Regions from separate parts of the Lachnoclostridium sp. genome, predicted to be linked through region 3. Evidence: predicted binding sites of a transcription regulator. Region 3 holds the regulator's gene; each other region holds the start of a gene.
The links. Region 3 encodes Rex, which represses fermentation and respiration genes when NADH is low (regulators of the CRP and FNR family bind a similar motif). Its sites were predicted from a motif close to ATTGTTAANTANTTAACAAT; they were not measured.

Region 1: the regulator Rex is predicted to act here: its motif matches at 7,558-7,577, upstream of RTP52_RS00170 (NADH-quinone oxidoreductase subunit NuoE family protein).
Region 2: the regulator Rex is predicted to act here: its motif matches at 2,284-2,303, upstream of RTP52_RS03055 (NADH-quinone oxidoreductase subunit NuoE family protein).

What each region holds. Positions count from the first base shown of each region.
Region 1 is NZ_DAMADT010000001.1:34,182-44,557, reverse strand. Features, by position in the region: gene asnS (asparagine--tRNA ligase) at 1-889, opposite strand, end outside; gene RTP52_RS00195 (DegV family protein) at 1,556-2,422, shown strand; gene RTP52_RS00190 ((2Fe-2S) ferredoxin domain-containing protein) at 2,527-2,769, shown strand; gene RTP52_RS00185 ([Fe-Fe] hydrogenase large subunit C-terminal domain-containing protein) at 2,769-4,499, shown strand; gene RTP52_RS00180 (SpoIIE family protein phosphatase) at 4,547-5,719, shown strand; gene RTP52_RS00175 (4Fe-4S dicluster domain-containing protein) at 5,766-7,220, shown strand; gene RTP52_RS00170 (NADH-quinone oxidoreductase subunit NuoE family protein) at 7,657-8,142, shown strand; gene RTP52_RS00165 (NADH-quinone oxidoreductase subunit NuoF) at 8,136-10,022, shown strand; gene RTP52_RS00160 ([FeFe] hydrogenase, group A) at 10,040-10,376, shown strand, end outside.
Region 2 is NZ_DAMADT010000003.1:23,029-33,404, forward strand. Features, by position in the region: gene RTP52_RS03040 (NADH-quinone oxidoreductase subunit NuoF) at 1-699, opposite strand, end outside; gene RTP52_RS03045 ((2Fe-2S) ferredoxin domain-containing protein) at 715-1,086, opposite strand; gene RTP52_RS03050 (ATP-binding protein) at 1,148-1,705, opposite strand; gene RTP52_RS03055 (NADH-quinone oxidoreductase subunit NuoE family protein) at 1,778-2,272, opposite strand; gene RTP52_RS03060 (DRTGG domain-containing protein) at 2,794-3,144, shown strand; gene RTP52_RS03065 (ATP-binding protein) at 3,096-3,563, shown strand; gene RTP52_RS03070 ([Fe-Fe] hydrogenase large subunit C-terminal domain-containing protein) at 3,710-4,987, shown strand; gene RTP52_RS03075 (hypothetical protein) at 5,152-5,499, shown strand; gene RTP52_RS03080 (PHP domain-containing protein) at 5,480-6,211, shown strand; gene RTP52_RS03085 (hypothetical protein) at 6,361-6,933, shown strand; gene RTP52_RS03090 (DUF3794 and LysM peptidoglycan-binding domain-containing protein) at 7,114-8,685, opposite strand; gene ispE (4-(cytidine 5'-diphospho)-2-C-methyl-D-erythritol kinase) at 9,107-9,988, opposite strand; gene spoIIR (stage II sporulation protein R) at 10,112-10,376, opposite strand, start outside.
Region 3 is NZ_DAMADT010000005.1:47,457-57,832, reverse strand. Features, by position in the region: gene RTP52_RS05375 (ABC transporter ATP-binding protein) at 1-838, opposite strand, end outside; gene RTP52_RS05370 (helix-turn-helix domain-containing protein) at 853-1,392, opposite strand; gene RTP52_RS05365 (DUF3221 domain-containing protein) at 1,902-2,954, shown strand; gene RTP52_RS05360 (ABC-F family ATP-binding cassette domain-containing protein) at 3,233-5,230, opposite strand; gene RTP52_RS05355 (redox-sensing transcriptional repressor Rex) at 5,883-6,530, shown strand; gene RTP52_RS05350 (hypothetical protein) at 6,527-7,300, shown strand; gene acpS (holo-ACP synthase) at 7,325-7,684, shown strand; gene RTP52_RS05340 (NAD(P)H-hydrate dehydratase) at 7,889-9,448, shown strand; gene alr (alanine racemase) at 9,429-10,376, shown strand, end outside.

The DNA.
Region 1 (10,376 bases), on a different contig from region 3:
ATCTCTCAAGTAAACCTTTATCTACAAATGAGTTAAAGAAGTCCATCTCTTCTGGTGCATGCTCTAGTACATATTTAATTACATATTTAAGCATAGACTCTGCTAAAATCATATCATCCTTTAAATCTGCAAATGCGATTTCAGGCTCGATCATCCAGAATTCTGCAGCATGTCTTGTAGTATTCGAATTTTCTGCACGGAAGGTTGGTCCGAAGGTATAGATGTTTTTAAATGCCATCGCATAAGTCTCACCATTTAACTGTCCACTAACCGTTAAGTTGGTTGGCTTATTAAAGAAATCCTGATCAAAGTCCACATTACCCTCTTTTGTCTTTGGAATGTTGTTTAAATCAAGAGTAGTTACCTGGAACATCTCTCCAGCGCCCTCGCAGTCACTTCCAGTGATTAATGGTGTATGAACATAAACGAAATCTCTCTCTTGGAAGAACTTATGAATTGCATAAGCAACTAAAGAACGAACACGAAATACCGCTTGGAAGGTATTTGTTCTTGGACGAAGATGTGTCATTGTTCTTAAGAATTCTAAGGAGTGTCTTTTCTTTTGAAGTGGGTAATCGGAAGTAGAAGCTCCCTCTAAAAGTACCTCCTCTGCTTGAATTTCAAATGGTTGTTTTGCATCTGGAGTAGCAACAAGCGTACCAGTTACAACAACTGCAGAACCTACATTGAATTTAGAGATTTCTGTGAAATTGCTTAGCTCGTCTGTATAAACAATCTGTAATGTTTCAAAAAAGGTGCCATCGCTCATTACGATAAAGCCAAAGGTCTTTGTGTCTCTAACACTACGCACCCAGCCACCGACTGTTATTTTCTTTCCTAGATATTGTTCCTTGTTACGAAACAGTTCTCTTACTTGTACAAGTTCCATCCCTATTTCTCCTTTCCTATATCCCATTCTTTTTTCTTTCTTTTCACTCCACTAATATCCCCTTATTCTGCTTAACAACTTCTCTGTTTATACAAATGTAAGGTTAGACTCTTGTGCTACCTGCAATTTCCGTTTTCTTTATTCTTAACAAGTGAGGTATCAAAATAAACCTCCCTTGTTCTATTTTTTGGCAATAACCAATATCTTGTTTTTAAGAAAGCGTGTCTTATTTGCCTGTAAGACTTAAGCATAAGACTTTTCCTTTGATTCAGTGGTTGAAATGTTCTTTTCAAAGATAGCTCTATTATAGTATGATAACCCTCACGATTTCAATAGCTGGGTAGCAAAATACTTCTTTATTTTGTATATTTTTCAATGGATTTAAACAACTTTTCTTTAAAAAAGGTAAAACAGGATTATTTCTCCACTGATTTATTAGGGAAAATACAATGATTTTCATTGTCTCTATTATCATTTATCTATCATTTATAAGATAACCGATTTCGCAATGTTTTAAAATATTTATTAAATTTTAAAATCTTTATAAATAATAAAATTCTCTTCTTTCAAATTTCGACATTTTCCGATATAATTGAGCAAGACTTATACATTGAAAAGCACTCTTCACGAACTTTTCCTTGTCATGAATAAATGAATGAGGTATGGATGAATCCATCGCATAGAAAGGAAATCATGATTAGAATAATTTCAGACACATCTACTCTATACTCCGTAAGTGAGGCAGAAGAAAAAGGAATCTATGTTTCTCCTTTAGCAGTAACTATTAATGACACTACCTATGAAGAGTTTAATGACATACAAACGGAGGAATTTGTTGACTTGATTCATCAAGGTTACATTCCTCTATCCTCACAGCCTGCAATAGGCAGAGTTGTAGACCTATATAATCGATTTCCAGAAGATGAGATTCTAAATATTACGATGGCGGATGGATTATCAGGAACTTATCAATCTGCTGTACTAGCGAAAGACATGGTCGAAAACAGCGAACGAATTACTGTGCTAAATTCAAAAACACTGTGTGGACCACATAGAACGCTTGTTGAGCATGCAAAACGTCTGGCAGATCATAATCACACAGTATCAGAAATCGTATCTAAATTAGAAAAGATGATTGCAAGTTCTCGTTCCTTCCTAATACCACAAGATTTTGATTATCTTAGAAGGGGTGGTAGATTAAGTCACTTTGCAGCTTTCGTTGGCAAAACAATTCATCTTGTTCCTGTTATGACTTTAACAAAGGATTGCAAGCAACTATGTAACTTTACAATAAAACGTAATTTTAAAAAAGCCATTCATGAAATAATTCAAAGTCTGGAAGAAGATAAGGTAGGAGAACATCATAAACTTTATGTTTCCCATTCTCTTGCGGAATCGCTTGCTAATACAGCTAGTGAATTATTAAAGGCGGCTTTCCCTCATTCTGATGTAATCATCTATAAATTAAGCCCAGCTTTTACTACGCAGGGTGGACCAGGATGCATTGCAATTCAATCACTTAGCATGGAATAAAAACCATGCTAAGCTTTTTAAGAAATCTTGTATCCCTTAGTGAGAAGTGCTATAATAACCTTATCTTTGTTAAATTTTTAGCAATTGCTATAAGGAGGTACGGTATGGTAGTTACAATATGTGTAGGGAGCTCCTGTCATTTAAAAGGCTCCAGAGAAATAATAACGAGACTGGAAACCTTAATTTCGGAGTACAAACTGAAAAGTAAAGTCGAACTAAATGGTGCGTTTTGTATGGGGCAATGCGTAAAAGGCGTTTGTGTGAAGCTAGATGGTGAACCATTTTCACTGACTCCAATGGATACGGATAGTTTCTTTCACGGAGAGATTTTAAGGAGACTTACATAATGAATGTGATTGGATTTAAAGAAGCAAAGTGCAAAAACTGTTATAAGTGTGTGCGTAACTGTGATGTGAAAGCCATCACTGTTAAGGATGCACAGGCTTATATTATGAATGATAAATGCATCCTGTGTGGACACTGTCTTGAAGTTTGTCCACAGAATGCAAAAACCTTAATCAGTGATTTAGAACGCGTAAAAGGATATCTAAAAGAAGGATGCCAAACGGTCGTTTCCCTTGCACCTGCCTATCTGGGAGTATTAAAATATAACACTCCTGGACAGGTAATCAGCGCTTTATTAAAGTTAGGTTTCACCGCAGTCAGAGAAACTGCGGAAGGTGCTGCTTATGTCACGAGGGAATATGATAAATTAATTGCAGCAGGGGAGATGGATAATATCATCACTACCTGCTGTCCTAGTCTGAATGACCTCGTAGAAATTTACTATCCATCCCTAACGAAATATTTAGCACCGGTTGTATCTCCTATGATAGCTCACGGTAAAATTATACGAGAACAATACGGCCCTAATGTGAAGGTTGTTTTCCTTGGTCCTTGCATCTCGAAAAAAAGAGAAGCAGAAAGTGACCCAAGAACAATTGGTATTGTCGATGCTGTCATTAACTTTAAAGAGCTAGAAGAATGGTTATCCGAGGAAGGAATTGATATCTTTACACAGCCAGATACCCCTCCAGATAATCCAAATCCACTTGTAAACCGCCTATATCCGATTAGTAGCGGTGTTCTCTCCTCTGTCGTAGCTTCCAAAAATACGTCGGACCATTATCGGAAATTTTATGTTCATGGTATCAATAACTGCATTGACTTACTGGAAAGTATGAACCGTGGTGAAATAACTGGTTGTTTTATCGAGGCAAATATCTGTAATGGTGGCTGTATCAAAGGTCCTGCGATAGACCGTACCCGAATCTCACGATTTAAAGTGAAACTTGATATGGAAGAATCCATTCCTAAGGCGCCAATTAATGAGGAAGATTTTTTTATGAAATCTCCAATTCATTTTGACAAGTTCTTTCTTGATCGATCCCCAAAGGATCCGGTGCCAAGGGAAAAAGAGGTTATGCAGATACTATCGAAAATTGGAAAAACAAAACCTGAGGATATGTTAAACTGTGGTGCTTGTGGTTATGCTACCTGCCGTGATAAAGCAATTGCTGTTTACCAAGGGAAGGCAGAGCTTAATATGTGTATTCCATATATGCACGAACGAGCGCAATCCATGGCTAACTTCGTTCTTGATACGACTCCAAATATAATTATTATCGTGGATGCAGAGATGAAAATCATGGAATTTTCTGCCGCTGCTGAAAAATATTTTAATACTCCTCGCTCTGTAGCAAAGGAAATGTATCTCTATGAATTCATCGATCACGGAAATTTTCAGACAGTACTAGAGACACAAAAAAATATCATTGGTAAGAGAGTCCTCTACGAAGACAGAAATCTAGCAACGTTACAGACCATTGTATATTCCAAAGAACAAAACTGTGTACTTGGAATCTTTAATGATATATCACACCAAGAAGAACTCGATCGACAGGCTTATAAAGTGAAGGTGGAAACCATTGAAATGGCACAACGAGTTATTGATAAACAGATGAAGGTTGCACAGGAAATTGCAGGATTACTTGGTGAAACTACAGCAGAAACTAAAGTTACCCTAACCAAACTACGGGATACGATACTTAACGATGGGAAACCTTGTGATATTTAGAATATTGTACTGTTAAAATGCGCCAAGTCGCAGGAATTGGAGTTAAGATGAGTGTAACAATCGATGTCTCTTATAAGAGCCTCAATAAGAACAATGAAGAACTCTGCGGAGACAAAGTTGAGATTTTAAAAACCAAAGATTCAAATATAATCATACTGGCGGATGGAATGGGTAGCGGAGTAAAAGCAAATATCCTCGCTACTCTAACTTCAAAAATTCTTGGAACCATGTTTTTAAATGGTGCCGGGATTGAAGATTGTGTGCAAACAATTGTTAAGACCTTACCAGTATGTCAGGTTAGACAGGTGGCTTATTCTACATTTAGCATTCTTCAAATTTTCAAGTCTGGAGATGCTTATTTAGTAGAATTTGATAACCCTGCATGCGTATTTATTCGTGATGGTGCACTATTGACAGTGCCTTACAAAGAACGTATTATAGAGGGTAAGTGCATTCGTGAATACCGTTTTGAGGTTGCCTTAAATGATTGTTTTATTCTAATGAGCGATGGAGTAATTCATGCTGGCGTTGGAAAAGCCTTAAATTTTGGCTGGACCTGGAATAATATGGCAATGTACTCTGTACAGGCAACAAACTCAACTCTCTCTGCATCACGTTTGGCTTCTATCCTTAGTAAGGCCTGCGATGATTTGTATATGCAATCACCAGGCGATGATACTACAGTTGCGGTTGCCAGAGTCATAGACTCAAAACCAGTGCATTTATTCACCGGCCCCCCATTAAATCCGGTGGATGATAACACAGCGGTTTATGCATTTTTAGAAGGTACTGCTACACGAATCGTTAGTGGCGGTACTTCAGCAAATATCGTTGCTCGTGTACTAGATCGTCCGATACACACTTCCTTAAACTATACCGATCCAAATATGCCTCCGATAGGATATATTGACGGGATTGATTTAGTTACAGAAGGGGTATTAACACTGACACGTGCCCTAAAGCTTATGCGAGAATATGTAGAAAAAGAAGTAAATGAAGACTTCTTCTTAGAGTTAGATAAGGATAATGGCGGTTCTAAAATTGCCAAAATAATAATCGAAGAATGCACGGAGCTTCATCTTTTTGTTGGTCGTACCATGAACGAAGCTCATCAAAACCCTAGTCTTCCTTTTGACTTAAGTATTCGTATGAATCTAGTTACCCAGATTATTGATATCGTTCATAAGATGGGAAAGGAAGCTATTGTTAAGTACTATTAAATTGTTTTGACCGCGAAAATCGGTCTGGAAAGGTAAGGAACTACATATGTTACAAACAGATAATGACATCGGAACCATAAAACACGAGGTACTCTTTGAGGTTGCTAAGCTGGCATTTCAAAAAGAATTAGCAGAGAAGGAAGATATTCTTCCTTTTGAGATGATACCAGGACCACAAGCTAATTTTAGATGCTGTGTCTATAAAGAACGTGAAATCATCCGCCAAAGAATTCGTCTAGCGCAAGGAAAGTCCCCATCCTTAAGTCATGATAACAGCAACATCGTACAGGTCATCTCCTCTGCATGTGAAGAATGTCCTATTACACGATTTCTTGTAACAGACAATTGCCAGAAGTGTATGGGAAAACGCTGTCAAAAGGCTTGTAACTTTCAAGCGATCTCAATGTCTCACGACCGTGCTCACATCGATCCAGCAAAATGTAAAGAATGCGGAAAATGTGCGTCTGCCTGTCCATACAATGCAATCGCTGATTTAAAACGTCCATGTAAGAAAAGCTGCCCGGTTGATGCAATCTCTATGGATGAGAACAATATTGTAGTCATTGATGAAGAAAAATGTATCAATTGCGGACAATGCATTAATAACTGTCCATTTGGTGCCATCTCTGACCGCTCCTTTATGGTAGATGTTATTAACTTATTAAATACAGATAAGCCTGTTTATGCTATGGTCGCACCTGCTATTGAAGGTCAGTTTGGTGCCACTGCTTCTACCGGTGTAATGACAGAAGCATTAAAACAGTTAGGTTTTACCGGTATATACGAAGTTGCTCTTGGAGCAGATTTAGTTGCAGCTTCTGAAGCAGAAGAATGGGCAGAGGCCTATAAAGAAGGAATGAAAAAGACAACCTCATGCTGTCCTGCCTTTGTTAAGATGATTAAAAAACATTATCCTAGTTTAGTTGAACATATCTCCAGTACTATTTCACCTATGCAGGCAACTGCCAAATACATCAAGGCTATTCATGAAGATGCCATCACTGTCTTTGTTGGTCCATGTATTGCAAAGAAAGGCGAAGTACTCGATCATATCGCAGAAGGCGGAACTGATTATGCTCTAACCTTTGATGAATTATACGCTATGCTACGCGCGAAAGATATTAGCCTTGAGGCAATTAGTGATAACATACAGCATGGTAGTATTTTTGCTAAGAACTTTGCTGTAGCTGGTGGAGTAACTGCTTCTGTAGTGGAGGCCTTAAAGGAAAAAGGAATTGATGCTCCAATTACAGTAGCTGGTTGCAACGGAGCAGCGGAATGTAAAAAAGCGCTCACACTTTTAAAAGTCGGAAAATTCCCCGGGGATTTTATGGAAGGAATGTGCTGTGAAGGTGGTTGCATCAACGGACCTGGAAGTATCTTAACAGGAAGATTTGCAGCTCAAAATCGTGCGAAACTTCTAAGTACCGCAGATGATCGTAAGATTTATGATACGGTAGATTCTTGTCAGGATTTAAATATCCAGATGCATCGCCACTAGTTTGCTAGCTTCCATAATGCTTTACTAATTGGTCAATAAAAGTAGATTAAGTAATCATAATATAATAAAAGAGGCAAATATTATGCGTTAGAGAAGCGATGTGCTCTCATAACCATACCATTTGCCTCTTTGTTTTTCAATAAGCTCGTTATATTTTTATCATTATATGGATCACATAAGAATTCATATAAATTTATATATTACATATTATTTATAAGTATTTTTGTAAATTTTAAACATTTAATGTGCAATTGTACGAATTATAGTGCTAATTTTGAACTTTCAATTCCATAATTCTTCTTGTATTTGTTTAAAATCCATGATAATATATGTTCTAGTTGATAAATTTTTATCAATCTTTTATTCACCTATTGGAAATTAACCGACAGTAAGCTGTCGCTTTTCAAAAAGTATGGATTACGAAAGGAGCTACCTTATGTTAGGGCAAGACGAAAAAGGGCTCATTGATAACATCCTCACAGCCCATGACTATAATAAGTCACATGTAATAGCGATTATGCAAGAAGTACAGAAAGTATATCGTTATTTACCGGAGGAAGTACTTTGTTACATAGCAGAAAAACTAAAGTTAAGTGAAGCAAAAATCTATGGAGTTGCAACCTTTTATGAAAACTTCTCCTTAGAGCCAAAAGGGAAATACGTAATAAAAGTTTGTGATGGAACTGCCTGCCATGTTAGAAAATCCATCCCTATTTTGGAGGAATTCCGTAAAGTTCTTGGCGTTACCGATAAGAAGCCAACCACAGATGACATGATATTTACCGTGGAAACAGTATCCTGCCTTGGCGCATGCGGCTTAGCACCAGTATGTACGGTAAATGATGTCGTTCATGCTGCAATGACGCCAGAAAAAGCAAAAGCACTCATTGAACAGTTAAGAGAGGAGGCTCTCCAATGTTAATTAGAAACCGAGAAGAATTGGACGCGTTAAAAGTCCGCTACCAAAAGTCTCTTAAGAGCCAATACAAACAGATTCTTATCTGTGGTGGAACTGGCTGTGTTGCTGGTGGTTCCTTAAATATCTATGCCAGACTAAAAGAGCTTATCGAAGAGGGAGGGCTTAATGTTTCCGTATCCCTAAAAGATGAGCCTCATGAAGCTGTAGGATTAAAAAAGAGTGGATGCCATGGTTTTTGTGAGATGGGGCCTTTGCTTCGTATCGAACCTGCAGGAATTCTTTATATCAAGGTGAAAGTAGAAGATTGTGAAGAGATCGTAGAGCAAAGTATTCTAAACGATGAATTGGTAGAAAGACTTCTGTATAAGGATAGCGATGGTAATTCCTATAAAAAACAAGAAGATATACCTTTTTATAAGCAGCAAACGCGTGTTGCCCTAGAACACTGCGGACATATCAATGCAGAATCAATTAACGAATACATAGCCATGGGAGGGTATCAAGCAGTCGCAAAAGCTCTCTTTGATATGTCCTCGGAATCTATTGTAGATGAAATCTCCGATTCCTATCTACGAGGTCGCGGAGGCGGTGGATTCCCAACCGGAAGGAAATGGGCCCAGGTGCTTCGTCAAACCGAAGAAACCAAATACGTGGTTTGTAATGGTGATGAAGGTGACCCAGGTGCTTTCATGGACCGTAGTATGATGGAGGGTGATCCTCATCGAATGATAGAAGGTATGATCATCGCAGGTATTGCAACAAAAGCACATTATGGTTATATCTATGTTCGTGCAGAGTATCCACTTGCGGTACATCGTTTGGAAACAGCAATCGAACAAGCAACTAGCTTAGGATTACTTGGTAATAATATCTTAGGTTCTGGATTTTCCTTTGAATTAAAAATAAGCCAAGGAGCAGGTGCCTTTGTTTGTGGAGAAGGATCTGCTTTAACCGCATCCATCGAAGGTAACCGCGGTATGCCTAGAGTAAAGCCACCTAGAACGGTAGAAAAGGGATTATTTGAGAAGCCTACCGTATTAAATAACGTAGAAACCTTCTGTAATGTACCATCGATCATCTTAAAAGGTGCAGACTGGTATAAGACCTATGGTTTGGAGAAAAATCATGGAACAAAAGCATTTGCCTTAACAGGTAATGTAATGAATACCGGCTTAATTGAAGTACCAATGGGTACTACCCTTCGTAAAGTTATCTATGATATTGGCGGCGGTGTAAAGGGTGGTGAGTTTAAAGCGGTACAAATTGGTGGTCCATCTGGAGGTTGTCTTGTATTAAATGCTGATAACGACCATCTTGATATGCCACTTGACTTTGATTCCTTGAAAAAAGTAGGTGCAATGATAGGTTCCGGTGGTCTTGTTGTTATGAACGATAAGAGCTGTATGGTAGAAGTCGCTAGATTCTTCATGAACTTTACCCAGAACGAGTCCTGTGGAAAATGTGTACCATGCCGTGAAGGTACCAAACGAATGTTAGAACTTTTAACCGATATTGTTGAGGGAAGAGGTACACTCGAACATATTGATCTACTAGAAGAATTAGCCGAAACCATCTCTGCTACTGCACTTTGCGGCCTTGGTAAAACAGCTGCATCTCCTGTTGTTTCAACAATTAAGTACTTTAGAGACGAATACATTGCCCATGTCGTTGATAAAAAATGTCCTGCCGGTCAGTGTAAAGCATTAGTAACCTTAAAGATTGTCCCTGACCTTTGTAAAGGATGTACGAAGTGTGCTAGACTGTGCCCAGTCTCCGCAATATCCGGTGAGGTTAAGAAGCTACATCGTATCGATGCAAAGAAGTGTATCAAATGTGGAGCTTGTAAGGATAGCTGCAGCTTTAAAGCAATTATTGAGGAATAGGAGAAAGGAGAATAACGATGGCAAAATATATGATTATTGATGGCAACCGAGTGGAATTTAACGATGAGCCTAATATCCTTGCTTTAGTTCGTAAAGCAGGAATCGATCTTCCTACTTTCTGTTACTATTCTGATTTATCCATCTATGGTGCTTGCAGAATGTGTGTAGTAGAAGATCAATGGGGTGGCATTATTGCCTCCTGCTCTACTCCTCCAAAGGATAAGATGGAAGTTAAAACAAATACTCCGAAGCTACATCAACATAGAAAGATGATATTAGAGTTACTACTTGCTGCACATTGCAGAGACTGTACGGTTTGTGACAAAAACGGAAAATGTCGCCTTCAAGAGTTAG
Region 2 (10,376 bases), on a different contig from region 3:
GTAAATATATCCTTGATTTGCTCCGATTGCATATCCTGCAATAGCCATAGCCTCTAATACTACGTGAGGGTCACCTTCTAAGACAGAACGATCCATGAATGCACCTGGATCCCCTTCATCGGCATTACAGCAGACATATTTTTGATCAGCATCATTTCCTTTTGCAAGCTTCCACTTTAATCCGGTTGGGAATCCACCGCCTCCACGGCCGCGTAACCCGCTGTCTAAGAGGACTTGTATTACTTCGTCTGAGGTCATTTCGGTAAGAACCTTACCAAGTGCTTCGTACCCCCTTGTTCCTATGTATTCATCAATATTCTCTGGGTTAATTACACCACAATTACGAAGAGCAATTCTATGCTGTTTTTTATAAAAATCTGTTTCATTTAATGATTTAATACCATCTTCCGTAACTGTCTCATTATATAGAAGGCGTTTCACAATTCTACCTTTTAATAAGTGCTCTGTTACGATTTCAGGGATATCTTCAACATTTACCATGGAGTAAAATGTGCCTTCTGGATAAATTAACATAATAGGTCCCAAAGCACAAAGTCCGTGGCATCCTGTCTGAACTACAGCAACCTCTTCTTTTAGTCCGGCTTTTTCGATTTCAGTCTGTAACGCATTTAGAATCTGCTGACTTCCGGAGGAAGTACAACCGGTTCCACCACAAACTAAGATGTGTGAACGATACATATTAGGTCCTCCTCGCTATTTAATATAATTTTGAATCGTGTATTCCTTGACAATCTGACCACGTACCAAGTGCTTTTCTACCACTTCAAGCGCTTTTTCTGCTGTCATCTTTACATAAGTTACTTTTTCTTTATCGGCTTCCGTAACTTCTACAATTGGTTCAAACTGACACAAACCGATACATCCTGTTTGTGTAACGATAACGTTTGTAAGGCCTTTTTCTTGAACTGCGGTAGAAAGAGCGTTAAGAACAGGTCTTGCGCCGCTTGCGATACCGCAGGTAGCCATACCTACAACGACACGGATATTTGCTTCGCCTTCATTACGAAGGCTAATTTGATTCTGCATCTTCTCCCGTATTGCTTTTAATTCTTCAAGAGATTTCATAATTCCTCCATTTCTGCGCATATTGTTTGCGCATCTAATTACTAATTTCAAACGGATTATCTTAGAGAATGACTCCTTGATCGACTTCTTGCTTATTTTCGCTTAAAAACTCTCGTATATAATTAGAAACATCAGGAGAATTAAGCGGTATTCCATCAAGTATCATTCGAATTTCTCTGGTATCTAGGGTGAAACTTTTGTCATCTACGGTATATGTATATAAGAAATCTATCCGGTTATTCAATGTTATCAGCGTATGCATCGTGCTTGTCATGTCTCCAAGCGGCATCCGATCAATATGAGAGAGAATAAAACTAGCTGTAACCATGGTACCTTCCCCAACAAAAGAATCTATGGAAAAGTTACCACCAGTGGAAGTCGCCGCATATTGAAAAAACGGTATTCCAAGCCCGACCTTACGGGTAGTTCGTGTTGTGAAAAATGGATCTAAGACATGGGTTATCTGCTCTTTTGTCATGCCACAGCCATTATCTTTAATGACGATAGTCATAGTATCCTTTTTTCTATCTGCAGTTACAGTTATAATAATGAGTGTTGCGTCTGCACGTATGGAGTTTTGAGCAACATCTAATACGTTCAGAGAGATTTCCGGCATCATAATTGATTTCCTCTATTTCATATTCTATAAACAATGCAATTTTAAAGTTAAAAGGTACTAATAGGAATTAGCTTATGCGTACTTAGCAAGAATACCATCCAAGTCGTCTACGGAAAGTCTTCCGTATACATCATCGTTAACGGTAAGAACAGGAGCTAAACCACAGGCACCAATACAACGGCAGGCTTCTAAAGAGAATTTACCGTCCGGGGTACATTCGCCGCTAGCAATACTAAGCTTCTCCATGAGTTTATTATAGATGTCACCAGAGCCTTTAACATAACAGGCAGTTCCAAGACATACGGAAATTTTGAATTTCCCTTTTGGAAAAAGTGAGAATTGAGAATAAAAAGTTACTACTCCATAAATTTTTTCCAATGGAATATCTAATGTGTTAGAAATTATGGTTTGAACTTCAATTGGAAGGTATCCATAGATTTCCTGTGCCTTCTGAAGTATTGGCATTAAGGCACCTTTGTCACTTTTAAGCTCTTCTATAACACTTATAAGTTCGGCCTCTTGCTCTTTTGTTCCAGCAAAAGGAACGGTTGATTTCTGTGAGCTCATGATAAAACCTCCTTGATAGTTTTTTAACAATCTTTTCGATGACATGTTGTCGAAAAACAATAGTATTATAGCATGATATTAGTGAAAAATCCACAATGATATAAATTTAACAAATATCAATGTTTAATTTAAGTTTTGCCAAATACACTATACATAATTGTGTATGCAATAAAATACACTAAACATATTACATGTAATAAATATTGAATTATTTGTGCTTAATATACAATAATGCACAATAAGTAGTTAATAAAATAACATATGGATTAAAAAATTTATACGGCTGGAGTTGAAAAGAACATTTGGTAATGTTATACTGATATATAAACCAAAATGTATAAAAATTATACAATATTGACAGTTTTCATGGGGAAAGGAAAGCCGTGGAGATTAACAAGGATAAAGAAGAACGATTTTGTTAAGTTTTATAGCAATGGCAGAAAAGTAGATGATTTTCTCAGGTAGAGTTATCTACTAAAATGTTACGTATACCGTATAGATTGATGAGGAGGCATTCGCACATGACTGTAAGAGATGTGAAAGAAATACTTGGAGCGCAGGTAATTAGCGGAGAAGAATTTTTGAATCGTGAGGCACATACTGGTTGTGGATCCGATATGATGAGTGATGTACTTGCATTTGTCAAAGAACAATGTGTATTGCTAACTGGGTTGTGCAATTTACAGGTAGTTCGCACTGCGGAAATGATGGATGTAGTATGTATTGTTTTTGTTCGAGGAAAAAGACCAGATGAAGCTATGATTGAGCTTGCAAATGAAAGAGAAATACCGTTATTATGTACCGGACATCGTATGTTTACAGCATGTGGTTTATTATACCAAAATGGTCTGCGCGGAGGTACCTCAAATTGAACCAAACAATCACACTAACTTATACGATATCTGGTGATGATTTTACTAGAGCTGGGGAAGCCTCTAGTGATGTTAAAAAGAAACTAAAGCAGATGGGTGCAAATCCGGAGGTTATAAGAAAGGTTGCCATCTCAATGTATGAGGGCGAGATAAACATGGTGATTCATGCCCATGGAGGAGAAATCACTGTGTTTATCTCTTCAACTGAAATCATAATCAGATTAAAAGATGAAGGACCAGGAATTGTAGATGTAGAACTTGCCATGCAAGCAGGATATTCCACCGCACCCGATAATGTTAGGGCACTGGGATTTGGGGCTGGTATGGGTCTTCCGAATATGAAAAAATACTCAGATGAAATGAACATAGATACTATACTGGGAGAGGGGACTACTGTAACGATAAAGGTTTATATGTAGTTATGTTAGTATAAGGAAATGATGTATGGATTAGCGTTGATTGTATCATGATATGATACATAACGAGTAATCAGGGCTTACTAGATGTTTTTTGTTTCTTGGAATGAAATATATGCTAAGAGATATGCTAGGAGAGGGGGATGACGATGGGGAAGTTTTATACTGCGGTGCGATTGGATGAAAGCCTTTGTACGGGCTGTATCAATTGCATTAAGCGTTGCCCTACCGAGGCAATAAGAGTTCGTAATCAAAAGGCGGTAATCACAAAAGAATTTTGTATTGACTGTGGTGAGTGTATTAGAATATGTCCTCATCATGCCAAGAATGCGACTTATGATAGTATGGATATGATTAAGAAATTCGAATATACCGTTGCCTTACCAGCACCTTCTTTGTATGCACAGATGAATAATTTAGATGATATTAATATTGTTTTAAATGCATTAAAGCTAATGGGATTCTCTGATGTTTTCGAAGTAAGCGGTGCTGCTGAAATTATATCTGCAGCAACTAGAATGTACATAGAAGAACATAAGGAGAAGTGGCCCGTTATTAGTACTGCATGCCCTGTGGTAACTAGATTGATTCGTGTTCGTTTTCCGAATCTTTTAGAGCATCTACTTCCTCTAAAGGCTCCAGTTGATATTGCTGCCGAGCTAGCTAGAAAAGTAGCAATGGAGAAGACTGGGCTTCCAAGTGAGAAAATAGGCATCTTTTTCATCTCACCATGCCCGGCTAAGGTTACAGCGGCTAAAAATCCCTTGGGATATGAAAAAAGTGAGGTGGATGGGGTACTTGCAATTAAGGATGTCTATCCACGGTTAATAAGTTGTATGAAAATTGTAGCAGAGAGAGATGAGTTAGAAGACCTAGCAATCTCGGGTAAAATAGGAATCAGTTGGGGTTCTAGTGGCGGTGAGGCAAGTGGGCTTCTAACAGATAGCTATCTTGCAGCAGATGGGATTGAAAATATCATTCGAGTACTTGAGGATATGGAAGATCAGAAGTTTACGAACCTGGAGTTTATTGAATTAAATGCGTGCAGTGGAGGATGTGTTGGTGGGGTATTAACCGTTGAGAATCCATATGTTGCGAAAGTAAAACTGAAAAGACTTCGTAAATATATGCCCGTTGCTAGAACGCATATTCCACTTGAAAGTATTGATCTTTTTTGGACACAGGAGGTTGAATATGAACCTGTTTTCAATCTTGGTGTCAGTTTAATTGAAAGTATTGGTAAAGTAGCAAAAGTAGAAGAACTTTGTAAGAAGTTTCCGGGGCTTGACTGTGGATCTTGCGGAGCTCCGACTTGTAAGGCTCTTGCAGAGGATATTGTGAGAGGGGTTGCGGAGGAAAACTATTGCATCCATATCTTTAGAGAGTATGTAAACAAGCTATCTGGTAAATTTCCAAAGGATAGTTAAAGAGGAACTTTTATAATAATTCTACAAACAAGAAGAATAAATTAGCCTCATCAGGGAAGTATCCTGCTTCAATAAGCGAGGAACCTGATTGATAATCCATATAGTGGAAATTAGGTAAAGCTAAAAATACAGTATCATAGAGTTTACTAGGGCGGGAGGAAAGGATGACAAAACAAGAATTTATCAGGAGTAGCAATTTTACAGTAATTAACGAGGGTGACAACCTAAATATGAAAGTAGAGACTCCATTTTGTTGTGATTTATTAAGTATTGCAATGAGTAAAATTCCAGTTGGATCTGCTTGGGTAACAGTAATGGGTAATATAAATACGATAGCGGTTGCAACTTTAACAGAAGTAGCTTGTGTAATTTTGTCGGAGGGAATTACGCTTGATGATGCTGCACTATCAAAAGCGAAAAGTGAAGGTATTACAATCTTAGCTACCGAACTACCTATTTTTGAGGCAGCGTACCAAGTATATCAAATCATACGTGATTCCTCTAACCTATGATTTTCATATTCACACCTGCTTATCTCCTTGTGCCGATGACGATATGACTCCGGCTAATATTGTTATGATGGCGGCATTAAAGGGGCTGGATGTGATAGCGATTACCGATCATAACACCTGTAGAAACTGTAAGGCTGCGATAGAGATTGGGAAGAAAAATAATATTTTAGTCTTGCCAGGAATGGAGTTAACGACTTCTGAGGAAGTACATGTCATTTGCTTATTTGCGGAATTAGAAGATGCCATGATGTTTGATTCTTATGTCTATGAGCGTTTAATAAAGGTAAAGAATAAGGAAAGTATCTTTGGAAATCAGTTAGTTGTAGATGAAGATGAGTTGGTGTTAGAACGTGAAGAGTATCTTTTGATTAATGCGACTACCATCGGATTTTCTGATGTCTATGATGTAGTAACTGCTTACCATGGGGTTATGATTCCTGCTCATATTGATAAATCTTCAAATAGTGTGATTTCAAACCTAGGGTTTCTACCTCCAGATAGTAGGTTTTCTTGTGTAGAGCTTACAAAACTGGAGAACAGAGATCTTTTCATTCCTAATAATCCATATCTTCAAAAGTGTAGAGCAATTTTGGATTCTGATGCTCATAACTTAGGGCAGATTAGTGAACCAGTTCATGTGTTATCCGCTTCAATGAAGAATGCAACTGCTGTACTAATAGCATTAGAAGGTTTAGAATCATCTCCCACCTAAGAGGCCTGGGAGTTTTCTTGTAAGCATAGATCGAGTTAAACATTTTTACGATTCCTTCCGATATAAGAAATAAGACCTAAGTTTAGGTCGGTAACTGATGTCTTTTTTATTAGGGTTTATAGCCCTACGTATACCAAGGAGGGTATTGTATGAATGTAAACGGAGTTACGGGTGTAAGAAACACCTATGCGTCAACAGAATCAGCGGAATTAGAGAAGAAAAATTCCACGACGAACGAGTCGAATCAAGAAACAGTGGCTGCAACTTATGAAAAGTCCGAAGGTATTAAAACAAATAAGCAGCAGGATAGGGAAACTATCGAAAGATTAAAAGCGGATGCGGAACAAAGAACAGCAAGTCTTCGCTCATTAGTAGAAAAAATGTTATTAAAACAAGGCGAGCAAGTAACGAATGCTACAGATATTTGGGCTCTACTTCGAGAAGGAAAAGTAACGGTTGACCCAGAAACAGCTGCAAAGGCCGCTTCTGAAATAGCAGAAGATGGATATTGGGGTATTGAACAAACCTCCGAACGTTTAGTATCTTTTGCAAAAGCATTGGCTGGAAATGATTCCTCCAAAGCAGAAACCATGATTAATGCTGTTACGAAGGGCTTTAAAGAAGCTACGAAAGCTTGGGGAGGCGAACTTCCTGAGATATGCCAGAAAACTTTAGATACAACGATTGAAAAGCTTAATAAGTGGAAGGACGGTTTAGAGTAATCGTTCATTACTTAATTAGAAAAAGGTCTGACGCACTAAGTAATTAGTGTAACAAGCCTTATTAAAGCCAAAAAATGAGCTGTGCACTGCGGTTTATTAACCGCTAGTGCAACAGCTCCTCTTTTTTAATAGTTCGTGACAAGGAAGAGATCGCGATGCGTACTTTTTCTTGTTATAAAATTATCCAAAGCTAGGATCTAATTCCTTAACAATTAAGAGATGATCCCCAGCACTGATAGATTCTGAATCCAAATCATTAATATCTTTGATAGCGTCAACTGTGGTATGGTAATTCTTTGCTATCTTCCAAAGGCTATCACCAGGTTTCACTACATATCCAATCATACCTGGCATTGCTTGCAACACCGCTAAGTCGAGAGGACTTTCTTTGAAATCAACCATAAAGGATTCGGTTAAACGGTCAAATGCGATAACGTTAAGAACAACACTAGCTTTTACCTCTACCTCTGAATTATCAAGCATCATAATGTTGATTTGCTCAAGGTTTGATTTTACATCATAGCTGCTATTTGGTTTTAAGTCTCGAATTTCAATCATTTGAGAAAATGGAACAGCAGCTTTTATAGCTTGTAAAGGTCTTGCATCATCTGAGCTTATGTAAAGTATGCTAAGATCAATAACGCCTTCCACTTCTAATCCATTATCTACTGGGATAATATCATCAATCTTAACGGTACCATTTCCATGGCAAATCTGTAAAAGTTTTGCACTATCTTCATCTAATCGAATTCTTTCCGATACGCGTGCACGATTGTTATTACGCATGAGAAGGTTCTCATAATTAGCTTCCTTATAAACAGGAGTAATTTCCCTCATTGGAGAATAGATATCCTGAAGAACTTGCATCTGAGTTTCCTCATAAATCTTAATGGAAACATCTAAGATTGTTTCTAAGTCAAGAACTCGTTCTTCTCCATCCGCATCTGGTTTTACACTTAAGTTGTTACCAACGATATCAAGTGAGATGTCAGGAGTCATATCTTCGGTACAGCCATTACAGTCAATGGTTGAGCTAAAAGGTAGTTCAGCCTCATAGTATTCCATTGGGCTGTCTTCGCCATCCCCTATGTAGAGGACAAACAGCGAAATTTCACCTTTGGCAGTGAACTTATCTGTCAACAGACGCACATCGACATTCTTCAATTCTACATTATTATATAGAATTTCGGAGATACAGCTCTTACCAGATGGAAGAACAACCTCATCACGGAACCGATAGCTGTCCTTTTTGTTTACAGCCATATTGGTAACGTCAATTGTTTTGGATACGGATTGTACATCAGGTTCGGCATCAACAGACACAGCACTTTCTTCATCATACAAATCTTCTACGGCAACACTTAAGCGAACCAAAGCCTTTACACTAAGTTTTCTGGAGTTAATAATACTAGCGGTTAGGTCTTCGATCTCGTATTTTAATGTTCCGGTATCATGATTGCAGGATTCATTTAAGTTAACTACTTCATCGAAAGGAATCTGTCCACTTAAGCTATGGATTGGACGATTGGTTTCATCACTTAAATATAATACCTGAAAATGCAGCGAGCCATTTGCATAGAGTTTACCATTGTTTATTTTCTGATCGTTAAATTTGATTTCCCCCTGCGACTTAATTAATTTACTAATGTCTGGTTTACTATCCGGTACATTGAAATCATCGTCAAAGGTTACTTGAAGATTACTTTTACATTTCAGCTTATTCATATGTATGTTCTTTTTAATGAGTTCCAAGTAAATTCCCTCCTTGCTCATTTTATTCGTGTTCTAAATGTCCACGTTTGCGTCTAACACATTATATGAACCTGGATAAGTAGTTATGAATGCAAAATGTGAATGATATTATATGCTATGAGTAAAGAGAACAAAACATTCGTATAAGATGATTTCTAAAGAGATGGTACCTGGTAGGAATCTCCCACACCGAGCAAGAAAAAAGTACGCTTCGCGAACTTTCCCTTGTCTTGAACAAAAAAGAACAAACCGCATCATTTTCCAAGATATAAAATCTTAGGTGATGATACAATTTGTTCTTTTCATAAAATAATGGAACTATGAATTATTAATATTGTAACTATGTCATCATATGAATTAATAATATAGTTGTTAGGTATCTGAAGTACTTTCAACTGGTCTGTTTATAAGAGTATATCCATTAAGGGCTGACACTCTTAGATTCAAAAAATCGTGTTAAGAAAGTCTGTTTTCCGTAAGGGCCAACCTTATATTCATAAAAAGCACGCTCAGCAGTCTTTTGATTGTCAAATAAGGCAAAGACAGTTGGACCGCTTCCACTCATTAAGGCATTAAGAGCACCATGTGAGAGTAAATCCATTTTAATTCGTTCAATTTCTGGATGATGCTTGATTGTGACGGACTCCAAAACATTAGAAACAAGAGAGGACATTTGATGTAAATCTTGTTTTTCAATTGCTTCTATCATCCCATCAATATTTGGATGTTTGGTGTTCTCGTCTAACGTAAGGTTTTCATACACAAATTTGGTAGATACACTGACCGGCGGCTTTACAATTAAACAATAGCAGTTAGGTGCAGGAGGGAGAGGAGTTAGGACCTCACCGATTCCTTCGGATAAAGCTGTTCCGCGTAGAAGACAATAAGGAACATCAGCTCCAAGCTTTACGCCAAGCTTCATTAAATCTTCTAAAGTTTGATTGGTTTGGAAAAGTTCATTTAAGCCAAAAAGTGTGGCAGCAGCATCGGAACTTCCGCCAGCCATTCCGGCTGCAACAGGAATTCTCTTCTCTAGATTAATGTAAAAACCGTCGCTAATCTGAAAAGTTTCCTTAAACAGCTTACAGGCCGCATATACGATATTATTCTCATTGGTTGGTAAAAAGTGTAGATTTGTCTTTAGCGTGATATCTGGATTTGTGGTTGGCTTAATAGTAATTTTATCATACAACTTGATAGTCTGCATGATCATTCGGACATCATGGTATCCATTTGGACGCTTGCCAATCACATCGAGTGCAAGATTTATTTTTGCATATGCCTTTAGTGAAATAATATCCATTGAAAACTCCTGTCGTGTGGTTATAACCCTGATATTGTCCATTATATTAGTCTGGAAAGGGTTTTGCAAGTAGTATTCAGACATTCTCCAAAGATGGATTCTCAAATGAGCTTCTAAAAACATCTAAAATAGCTTTGATAAAAAATCCAAAAGTTTAAACTTCACAACAACATTTGGCTTTTCTTCTTTGATAATTGAGGTATATTCCTCTTCTGTTAGTAAGGTTTTCAATTGTTGCTTAGAAACTTCCGGAACTACGGTATAGGTTGCATCAACAAAGCATAGATTTGGAAACAAAATACACCACCAATTACGTCCTTCTGCCATTCCAAGTTTTATTTTAAGAGCATCATACTCACCAGCTGGCAGAGTGATGTCTCCGTAAACT
Region 3 (10,376 bases):
CTTCCGGACGAATTACCACATCGACTGGTTGAATTTTACCAAAGCCTACATCCACACATGGGAAATTGGCTCCAAGAATATTAACTAAACGGTCTTGTACCATGGTTGCATTGATGATATTGCTTTCACCGATAAAGTCTGCAACAAAGGCATTCTTTGGCTCGTTGTAAATCTTCTCTGGTGTACCAATCTGCTGAATATAGCCTTGATTCATGACCATAATTGTATCAGACATGGTTAATGCTTCTTCCTGGTCATGAGTAACATACACGAAAGTAATACCAAGTTCATTTTTTAAACGAATTAATTCATATTGCATGTCTTGGCGAAGTTTTAAGTCAAGAGCACCAAGAGGCTCATCTAGTAGAAGAACCTTAGGCTCATTTACAATAGCACGAGCAATTGCGATACGCTGTTGCTGACCACCGCTTAAGGAATCCGGCATACGATTTTCAAAACCATCTAAGTTTACTAATTTTAAGGCATAAGAAATCTTATCATTAATATATTGCTTGCTTTTTTTCTTGATTTTAAGACCGAACGCAATGTTTTCTTGAATCGTCATATGAGTAAATAACGCGTATTTTTGAAATACAGTATTTAGTTGACGTTCATTTGGAGGAAGCTTCGTAATATCTTTCCCATTAAAAATAACACGGCCCTGATCAGGCTGTTCAAAACCACCAATAATACGGAGGGTAGTAGTTTTACCACATCCGGAAGGACCCAGGAGTGTTAAAAACTCATTTTCACGAATGTAGAGATTTAAATCGTCGATTACGACGTTATTTCCATAGCGTTTTGTTATATTTATAAGATCGATTAACTTATTATCTATCATGTTCATTCCTCCTAGAAGCTCGGCGGGGTGGATACCCAAAGTAGCGTAGCGCCGGTCTTACCGGTAGCCGCTATATAGTGATTTTTATTTGGAGTAAAGTAAAAGGATTCCCCTTTCTTTGCTCGATGTGTTTTGTTACCGATATGAATTGTAATCGAACCGCTAAGCACATATCCAAATTCTTCTCCCTCGTGTGGGTTATCTGGATAGGTGGAACCACCTGGTTCTAATGTCAATAAAATTGGCTCCATCATATTTTTCTGAGCATTTGGAATAATCCATTCTATCTTATTATTCAGCTCATTATCTACCTTTTCAAAATAATCCCCACGTTTGAATACTACCTGCTCCGATGTTGTGTCCGTAAAGAATGCCTCTAAGTTCGTACCTAAGCATTGCAAAAGATCGACTAAGGTGGCGATGGAAGGCGAAGTGATGTCACGTTCTAATTGAGAGATAAATCCTTTTGAAAGCTCCGCTCGATCTGCAAGCTCTTCCTGGGTTAAGCTTTTTTGAACTCGTAGTTCTTTAATTTTAGCACCTATCTTCATGCTGTTCACCAAACCTTTCTTTGTGGTTCATGTTTACATGTATCATCATTCGTTATCAAAGGATAAAAGGTACGATTTTTGTACCGCTAATCCGATTATGTTCTTTAGAATTCCATTAATAGGAAGTTGAGATTTTATTAAACCATAAGTTTAGCATTTCTAAACTCGACTTCTATTATTATACACAGATAAAATAGTATGTCAATATAAATTCTTTCTATTACTAAACTTTTTATGTCATTTTACTAAACTTATAAAAAGTTGGAAATGAAATAAGATTTAACTTACATAAGGAGTATTCTTGTAATTCATAAATAACGTTTTGAGGCAGTGCCACTTCGAAAAGACATCATTGGAGAAGAAGGAATCAATAAAATCTGGCATAAATATAAACTGTGTGCCGCTTTAGTGGCTACAATTAAAATATGGAACTTTTGGATATTCTAATCGTCTAATAATTTTGATATTCTAATCGTCTAATAATAAGGAGATGTGGAAGGAGCAATTTCATGAAGAGAAAAATGTATTTATTTTTATCCATATTACTTTTTTCCGGAATATTAGTTGGATGTACTAAGAAACCTTTCTCTATAGAAAATACAAAATTGGAATTTACAAATATAGAAGTTAGGGATGGTACAACTGGTAATATGGTATCTTTGGATGAGAATGAATCAAAAGAGTTATATAATTATCTAAAGAAGATAGTATTTACAAAAGGAAAATCACCTGAGCAAAATACAGGATGGCGTTATGCTCTTGATTTTATGGCAGATGGGAAAGTAATAGATACCATCATGATTCAAGATGAATCAATTATTAAATATAGGAATTATTTCTATAAGACTGATGATGATACTACTATGGATTTAGATTATATAGCCTCTTTATGTAAATCTGTATTTAAGGCACTGGTTATTGATAACAGCAATGGTCTTTTAGTAAAACCGGATGTTAATTCCAATGAATTTAGGTCTTCTGATAAAATCAGTATAGGAACTGGCAGTGCAATAATATATGATGAAGATAAAAAGGAAGTAGATTTAAATGAGATTCAAATTGGAGATGTTATTAATATCACTTATAACGGGATTATATTAGAGTCATATCCTGCGCAGATAACAGCTGATTATATTAATATTTTGGAATCTAATCTATTAATAGATGGATATGCTACTATAATTGATGATATTTACAACCTTGATAGTGGTTTAAATAGTGGTATAAACATAATTGCTCTCGATTTAACTGAAATAACGAATCTTTCTGAGACAGATAAGGAAATCTTATTAATGAAATTGTATGGAATGTATGGTCTGGAAGTAAAGGAAAGTACTTTTGATCAATTAGCGGAAGAAGGACTTATTAATAAAGAAGAACTTTATTTTCCTACAGGAATTATAATAACCATTAGTAATTCAGAATATAAGGAAGATATAGAAACACTAAGGTATGATATCAGAAAATGGAGAAGTGGACTAGGTGCTATTGGTTATAAAGGTAATGCAAAGTTTGATGGAGAAAAGTGGATAATATCAAGTGAAAATATGTGGGTTAGTTAAAAAAATGATTAAGATGATTTGATAAAAATAGCCTCTGGTAACACTCAAAGATTCCGGGAGATTTAGTGTTCAGAATAAGAGATTAAGAATGAGGTAGTACTGGTAGCGTAAGCGGAAAACTTGCCTGTAGGCAAGTGGAAATATCCGCTTTGACCAAAAAATAAGATCAGCAAAAGTCTATAAAAGGTTATATATCAACCTTTTTGACTCTGCTGATCTTTTCTTTATTTTATAGTATTTTTAGATCATTATTATGTCTTATAAATTTAAATGATTAGTTACTCACTAAGTTCTTCCCATTGTTCCATTAGAGCTTCTAGTTTTTCTTCTACTTCCTTCTTTTCTTTATGAACCTCGATTAGCTTTGAGGAGTTCGTATAGATAGAAGAGTCTGCAAGCAATTCTTCTAGTTCTTCATTCCTTGCTTCCATACGTGTGATTTCATCTTCGACTTTCTTTAAGTCATTCTGACGCTTTCTAAGTTTGGCTTGTTCTTCTTTTTGCTGTTGCCAGTCAAGCTTATTCTCAGAAACTGGTTCTTGTGGATAAGATGAAGCTTGTAAATCTTTATTTGCCTGATCTAAATGCTTATCAATACGAAGTCCATCTAAAACATTATTGTTAGCGTCAGAATTAGATCCATATTTATTACCAAAGGCTCTCCATTCCATCTCTGGTTTCTTCTCAAGATAATAATCATAATTACCAAGATAATTTAAGAAAGTCTGATTGGTTAGGTCAAGAATTCTGGTTGCAGTACGATTAATAAAATAACGGTCGTGGGATACATAAAGTACCGTACCGGTATAATTGTTAATCGCATTTTCTAATATTTCCTTTGAGGTAATATCAAGGTGGTTGGTAGGCTCGTCCATGATAAGGAAGTTCGCATCGGATAGCATAAGCTTTGCTAGAGATACGCGGCCACGCTCTCCACCACTGATATCTTTAATTAATTTAAATACATCATCGCCGGTAAATAAAAATGCAGCAAGGATATTACGTACTTTTGTGTTATCCATATTTGGATACGTATCTTGAATCTCGTCAAAGATTGTTTTTTCCATATTAAGAACATGATGTTCCTGATCATAGTAGCCAACAAAAACCTTTGCACCAAGTTTAACGTCTCCTGCATCGGCATTTATAATCTGATTAACTATTTTTAATATGGTTGTTTTACCGGTACCGTTATTACCGATAATTGCTACTTTTTCACCACGTTTTATTTCAAAATTCAGTTGGTCAAACAGTGTTAGAGAACCATAGGATTTTTGCAGATCAGTTACAGTTAGTACGTCATTGCCACTTATTATATTTGGTTCAAGGGCTATATGCATTTTATCATTAACGGTAACTGGTTTATCCAGGCGATCTATTTTATCCAACATCTTCTCGCGGCTTTCCGCGCGCTTTATGGATTTTTCACGATTGAAGGAACGAAGCTTTGCTATGACCTCTTCTTGATGTTTAATTTCACGCTGTTGATTTAAGTAATGACGAATCATGGTTTCACGAAGTTGCTCTTTTTTCATTGCATAGTCAGAATAATTTCCTTCGAACATGGTTGCCTTTGTGTTATCTAACTCTACAACCTTAGTAACTACTTTATTAAGGAAGTAACGGTCATGGGCGATTACAACAACGGCTCCGGAGTAATTTACTAAGAAGGTTTCTAACCAAGCAATAGATTCCATATCAAGGTGATTGGTAGGCTCATCCAAGAAGATGATATCTGGTGTGCTTAGGAGAAGTTTACCAAGGGCCACACGGGTTTTTTGTCCACCAGAAAGTGTTGATACTTTTTTGTTAAAATCTTCCTCCGTAAAGCCAAGGCCTTTTAGTACACCAATTACTTCACTTTGGTAGGCATATCCATTCTTCAATTCAAAATCATGTGTTAGTCTTGAATAGGAAGAAAGCATCCGTTCTAATTCTGCACCGGTAGCTGATTTCATATCTACTTCAAGACGGCGAATTGTTTCTTCCATTTTAATAATATCAGATTTTATTGCTAAAACTTCTTCATATATAGTACTATCTGTGGACAGGTCCTGATGTTGGGCAAGATATCCGACAGTTGCACCTTTTGCAAAGATAATCTCTCCTTCATCAGCAGTTAGTTCTCCCATGATGATTTTAATTAAGGTAGATTTTCCTGCACCATTAATTCCTACAATAGCTACTTTTTCGCGCTCATTTACATGGAAAGCGATTTTATCTAATATTGGAGTCGTTCCAAAGCTTTTACTAATATTTTTACATGCTAGTATCATGATGTATCCTCACACTTCTGAAAGGAAGCTGCATAAGAGCTTCACAAATAATATATTTATCAGAAGTTTGCTTTGTAAACTTCTGATAAAAGGTGCGTACTTTGCACCGTCAATCCGATTAATAGAACATGTTTTTTGTTCTGATAAAAGGTGCGTACTTAGCACCGTCAATTCGATTATCAAAACATGTTTTTTGTTCTGAGAAAAGGTGCGCACTTAGCACCGTCAATTCGATTATCAGAACAAGTTTTTTGTTCTGATAATATATAAGAAAAAGTACATTATATGAGTTTCCTTGTCATACACAAGAAAAAACACGATTTACAAACTTTTCCTTGTTAATAATTAAGCAAAATGAAGATTTTATATACTTCAATTTGCATGATAAGAAGACGATATTTCTTCACACTTTCTTAACACCTACAAATCCCATGAATAGAAGTGTATTGCAGGCGCATATTAACTGTAGATTATTCTAACATACGTAGTATACTTCGTCAAATCATTGACAGGTTATTCACAATTTACTATAATATTTATAATTGAAACACATCCTATCTGTGTATAATCTGTTGTAATACCAGGGTTACAATCTTATGAATACGGGGTGTAAGAATAGGAAAACCTGGAAGGAGAAAGATGGAGGGTTAGCATGTACGATAAAACAATTTCATCAGCGGTAATCAAGCGTCTTCCAAGATACTATCGTTATCTTGGAGAATTATTAGAGAATGATGTTGTGCGTATCTCTTCGAAAGAGTTAAGCGAGAAGATGAATGTAACGGCATCACAGATCCGTCAGGATCTAAATAACTTTGGCGGTTTTGGTCAACAAGGATATGGTTATAATGTAGAATATCTTTATACCGAAATTGGCAAAATACTTGGTCTGGATAAGAAATATAATGTTATTATTATTGGAGCTGGTAATTTGGGTCAAGCGCTTGCAAATTATACAGATTTTGAGAGAAGAGGATTTTATATCTGTGGAATTTTTGATGTGAATCCTAGATTGATAGGACTATCCATTCGCGGAATTGAAATCCGATTAGTTGATGAGCTAGAAGAATTTATGAAAAATAATACAGTCAATATAGCAGCACTTACGATACCGAAAGCAAAAGCACCACAGGTTGCGGCAGATTTAGTTCAACTTGGTGTACGTGCAATATGGAATTTCGCACCAACAGATTTAAATTTACCAAAAGATGTTATGGTTGAAAATGTTCACTTGGCAGAAAGCCTTATGAGACTGTCCTATAATTTAAAAGCGGCAGAAGAATCGGGGGAGAGTATTTGAGATTAGGAAAACGTTTTGGCGACAAATCGGAACCAAAGACCAAGTCATTAGGTGATTTGGACGATTTAGACGATGATTTTGATCTTGAGTTTGAAAATTTGAAAGTATCAAGTTCTATAGAACCTTCAAGGACGGAACCAAGATATGTGAAAGAAAATCGTAGTAAAGTATTCTCAGAAATGAGTCTTCGCCAAACCTTTCGAAATCGAAAGATTCCAATTGTAACACTAGATGAACGCTTTATCAATTTATTCCCAGAGGAAAAGATGTCTGGGGTGCAACTAAGGTTACGGGATGAACTTGTCGAATTGATGAAAGATCAGAGCAGAGTCTTAGAAGATATCAAAGGTTTGAAACGATATAAGTCTCAACTGATGCAGGAAATTGTGGAGAACATGGAAGTGGATCATACACCGCTTGGTAAACTAAAAGGAAGAAAATTGTCCAAAAATCAAAAACTTATCGAAGATATTAATCAGAAGTTATTGATTGCAGAGGACAAACTCGAAAAATTACCAAGTGAAATAGCTGCAAAAAATGAAGAATTGATGCTAGAGAGCTTACAGCGTTGTTATAATAATATTTATGATGAAAATTTAAGAAAAAAAGCCTTAACAGATGAAATCATGGAGATGGAAGTAAAGCTACGAAATTTGAAGAAGCAAAAACTTGAAATAGAGAAAGATTATCGTGGGACTTATACATATCTCTATGAAATGCTAGGGACTGAGATGATGCGCAAAATTGATGAAGAACAAGATTTACTATAATTAATCAGAGTGGAGTTTCTTATCATGATTTTTGGTATTGGCACGGATATGATAGAAATTAACCGTGTAGTGAAAGCCTGCGAACGGAAGGCATTCTTTACGAAGATTTTTACGGAGCAGGAACAGAAGCTGCTTCTTTCGGATATTCGAAAGGCAGCTTCTAATTTTGCTGTCAAAGAAGCGGTAGTAAAAATGTTTGGAACAGGCTTTCGTGCAATTGCACCGAATGAAATTGAAGTACTTCGCGATAATCTTGGGAAACCTTATGTAAATCTATATGGAAATGCTGAACTTTTGGCGAAGGAACATAATGTCGTTAGGATTCATGTCTCTATTACAAATACGAAGGAATTAGTTAGTGCTTATGTAATAGGAGAAGTGTGAAGTGTGAGAAGAAGTTCTAGGGCACCTCAATACGGTGCCGAAGAACTTCTAAATCTCACACAGAAGTTTGTGCCTGCGTAATCCTCGGCGCAAACTTCCAGCCTACTACTAAATAATTATATTTAACATAGCTTACTGAGCAGGCATGATTACAAGTGTGTTTGTGTCCCAGATTTGCAGGATTGCTAAAGAATGGAGGTTCTTATGCGGTATGCACTAGATGCAGTGCAGATGAAAAACTTAGATAAGATGACAATCGAGCAGATTGGAATTCCAGCAATGGTTCTCATGGAGCGTGCTGCACTTTATGTGGCGGAACAAGTGAAAGAACATGCAAAACAGACCGATAAGATTATCGCGGTTTGTGGAACCGGCAACAATGGCGGTGATGGGATTGCAGCTGCTCGTATTTTACATTTATGGGGTTATAACGTAACCATAGGAGTCATCGGTGAATTTGAGAAGTTTTCGAAAGAATGTAGAGAACAGTGGAAGATTGCGAAAAATTTAGGGTTATCCATCCGTACCGAATGGGAGATAGCAGAATATAATATAGTAATTGACGGTATCTTTGGTATTGGCCTTAGCAAACCAGTGGGTGGTGAATATGCGAAGGTAATCAAAAGTATTAATCAAAGCGACTGTTACGTGGTTTCGGTTGATATACCGTCTGGTGTTAATGCAAGTGATGGGCAAGTCTTTTGTTGTGCAGTAAAAGCAAACGAAACGGTTACTTTTGGGGAACAAAAACTTGGACTTTTGCTTTACCCTGGGGCTACTTATGCTGGGAAGGTTCATATCGCAGATATCGGATTTGCAAAGGAAAAACTGGACAGTCTTACCTATACTTACTATGAAGCTGCTGATTTAGATAAACTACCAGAAAGAATGGCATATTCTAACAAAGGAAGCTATGGTAGGGTACTTGTGATTGCTGGAACAGAAAACATGACTGGTGCAGCTTATTTTAGTGCGGCAGCAGCATATCATATGGGTGCAGGTTTAGTAAAAATTCTTACAGCAAAGAAAGCAATTCCTGTGCTTCAGGGGATGCTTCCTGAAGCATTGTTTGCAGCCTATGATGAGGAGAATAGTGAGGAACAGATTAAGAAAGCATTGGAGTTTGCAACTGTAATTGTTATTGGTCCAGGGCTATCGACAGAGGATATGGCTAAGAAATTATTGCTTAAAGTGTGTAAGGAAGCAAGAGTGCCACTTATTGTAGATGCAGATGGAATTAATTTACTGGCTAAGTTAGCAGATGAAATGATACCCGAAGTATCAGAGATGACAGATGAAGTAGAACGTTTCCATCAACGAATACACCATATAATGGATATACTACCAAAAGGAACTATCTTGACACCTCATTTAAAGGAGCTTTCAAGGCTCACTTTATATCCACTTAATAAAATTCCTTGTAATTTAATTGACATAGCCGGCTATTGTACTTATAATAACTTAATGATTTATGTGTTAAAAGATAGCAGGACTATCGTTGCTTCAAAAGACTTGCGTTATATCAATGTATCCGGAACCCATGGAATGGCGACTGGAGGTAGCGGTGATGTACTCACGGGAATCATTGCTGGTTTGATAGCGGGGGGACTTGAAGCAGGAAAGGCAGCAACACTAGGTGTATATCTTCATGGGCTGGCAGGAGAAGAGGCCGCCAAAGTAAAATCAACTTACTCTATGTTAGCTGGGGATATAATCGGAGCGTTGCCGGAGGTTTTAAGAAATCATGATGGAAGAAACGTATAATCCAAGATACTTGCGTGTAAGCGCTGATATTAATTTGGATGCTATTATTCATAATGTTGCGGAAGTAAGAAAGAACATAAAGAAAGAAACTGGGATTTTTGCTGTAATTAAGGCAGATGGTTATGGTCATGGAGCAGTTCCAATTGCTAGAGCTATTGATAATGACGTAGAAGCTTATGCAGTAGCGATTGTGGAAGAAGGAATAGAGCTTCGTGAAGCAGGCATAACAAAGCCTATCTTAATTTTAGGATATACAGCTCCAGAACTTCTGACTGAAGTAATCCAATATGATTTGACACAGACAGTTTTTCAACTGTTGATGGCAAAGAAAATGGATGAAATTGCAAGAACTCTTGGCAAGGTAGCCAAAATTCACATAAAGCTTGACACTGGTATGAGTAGGATCGGATACCAGCCGACAGCCGAAAGCATAGATGAAATTGTCAAGATGAAGAAACTTTCTAATCTAAAGTTAGACGGAATCTTTACTCATATGGCATGTGCAGATATGACAGATAAAACATCGGCAAAAAAACAATTTGAATTGTTTACAGCCTTTGTGAATCAGTTAGAAGCGCAAGGGGTTAAATTGCCTATACAACACATTTCTAATAGTGCTGGGACAATCGACCTTCCGGAAATGAATCTTAGTATGGTACGGTTTGGAATAAGTCTCTATGGATTATATCCGTCCGAAGAGGTTGATAAGAATCACCTTAGATTAGAACCCGCGATGGAACTTAAAACACATATCTCATTTGTAAAGGAACTGGAACCAGGCCATGGAATCGGTTACGGAAGTACATTTGTCACAAAGAGAACTATGACAATCGCAACAGTACCGGTGGGTTATGGGGATGGTTTTCCAAGACAACTGTCAAACGTTGGCAGAGTCTTGGTTCATGGAGAATTTGCCCCAATTGTGGGT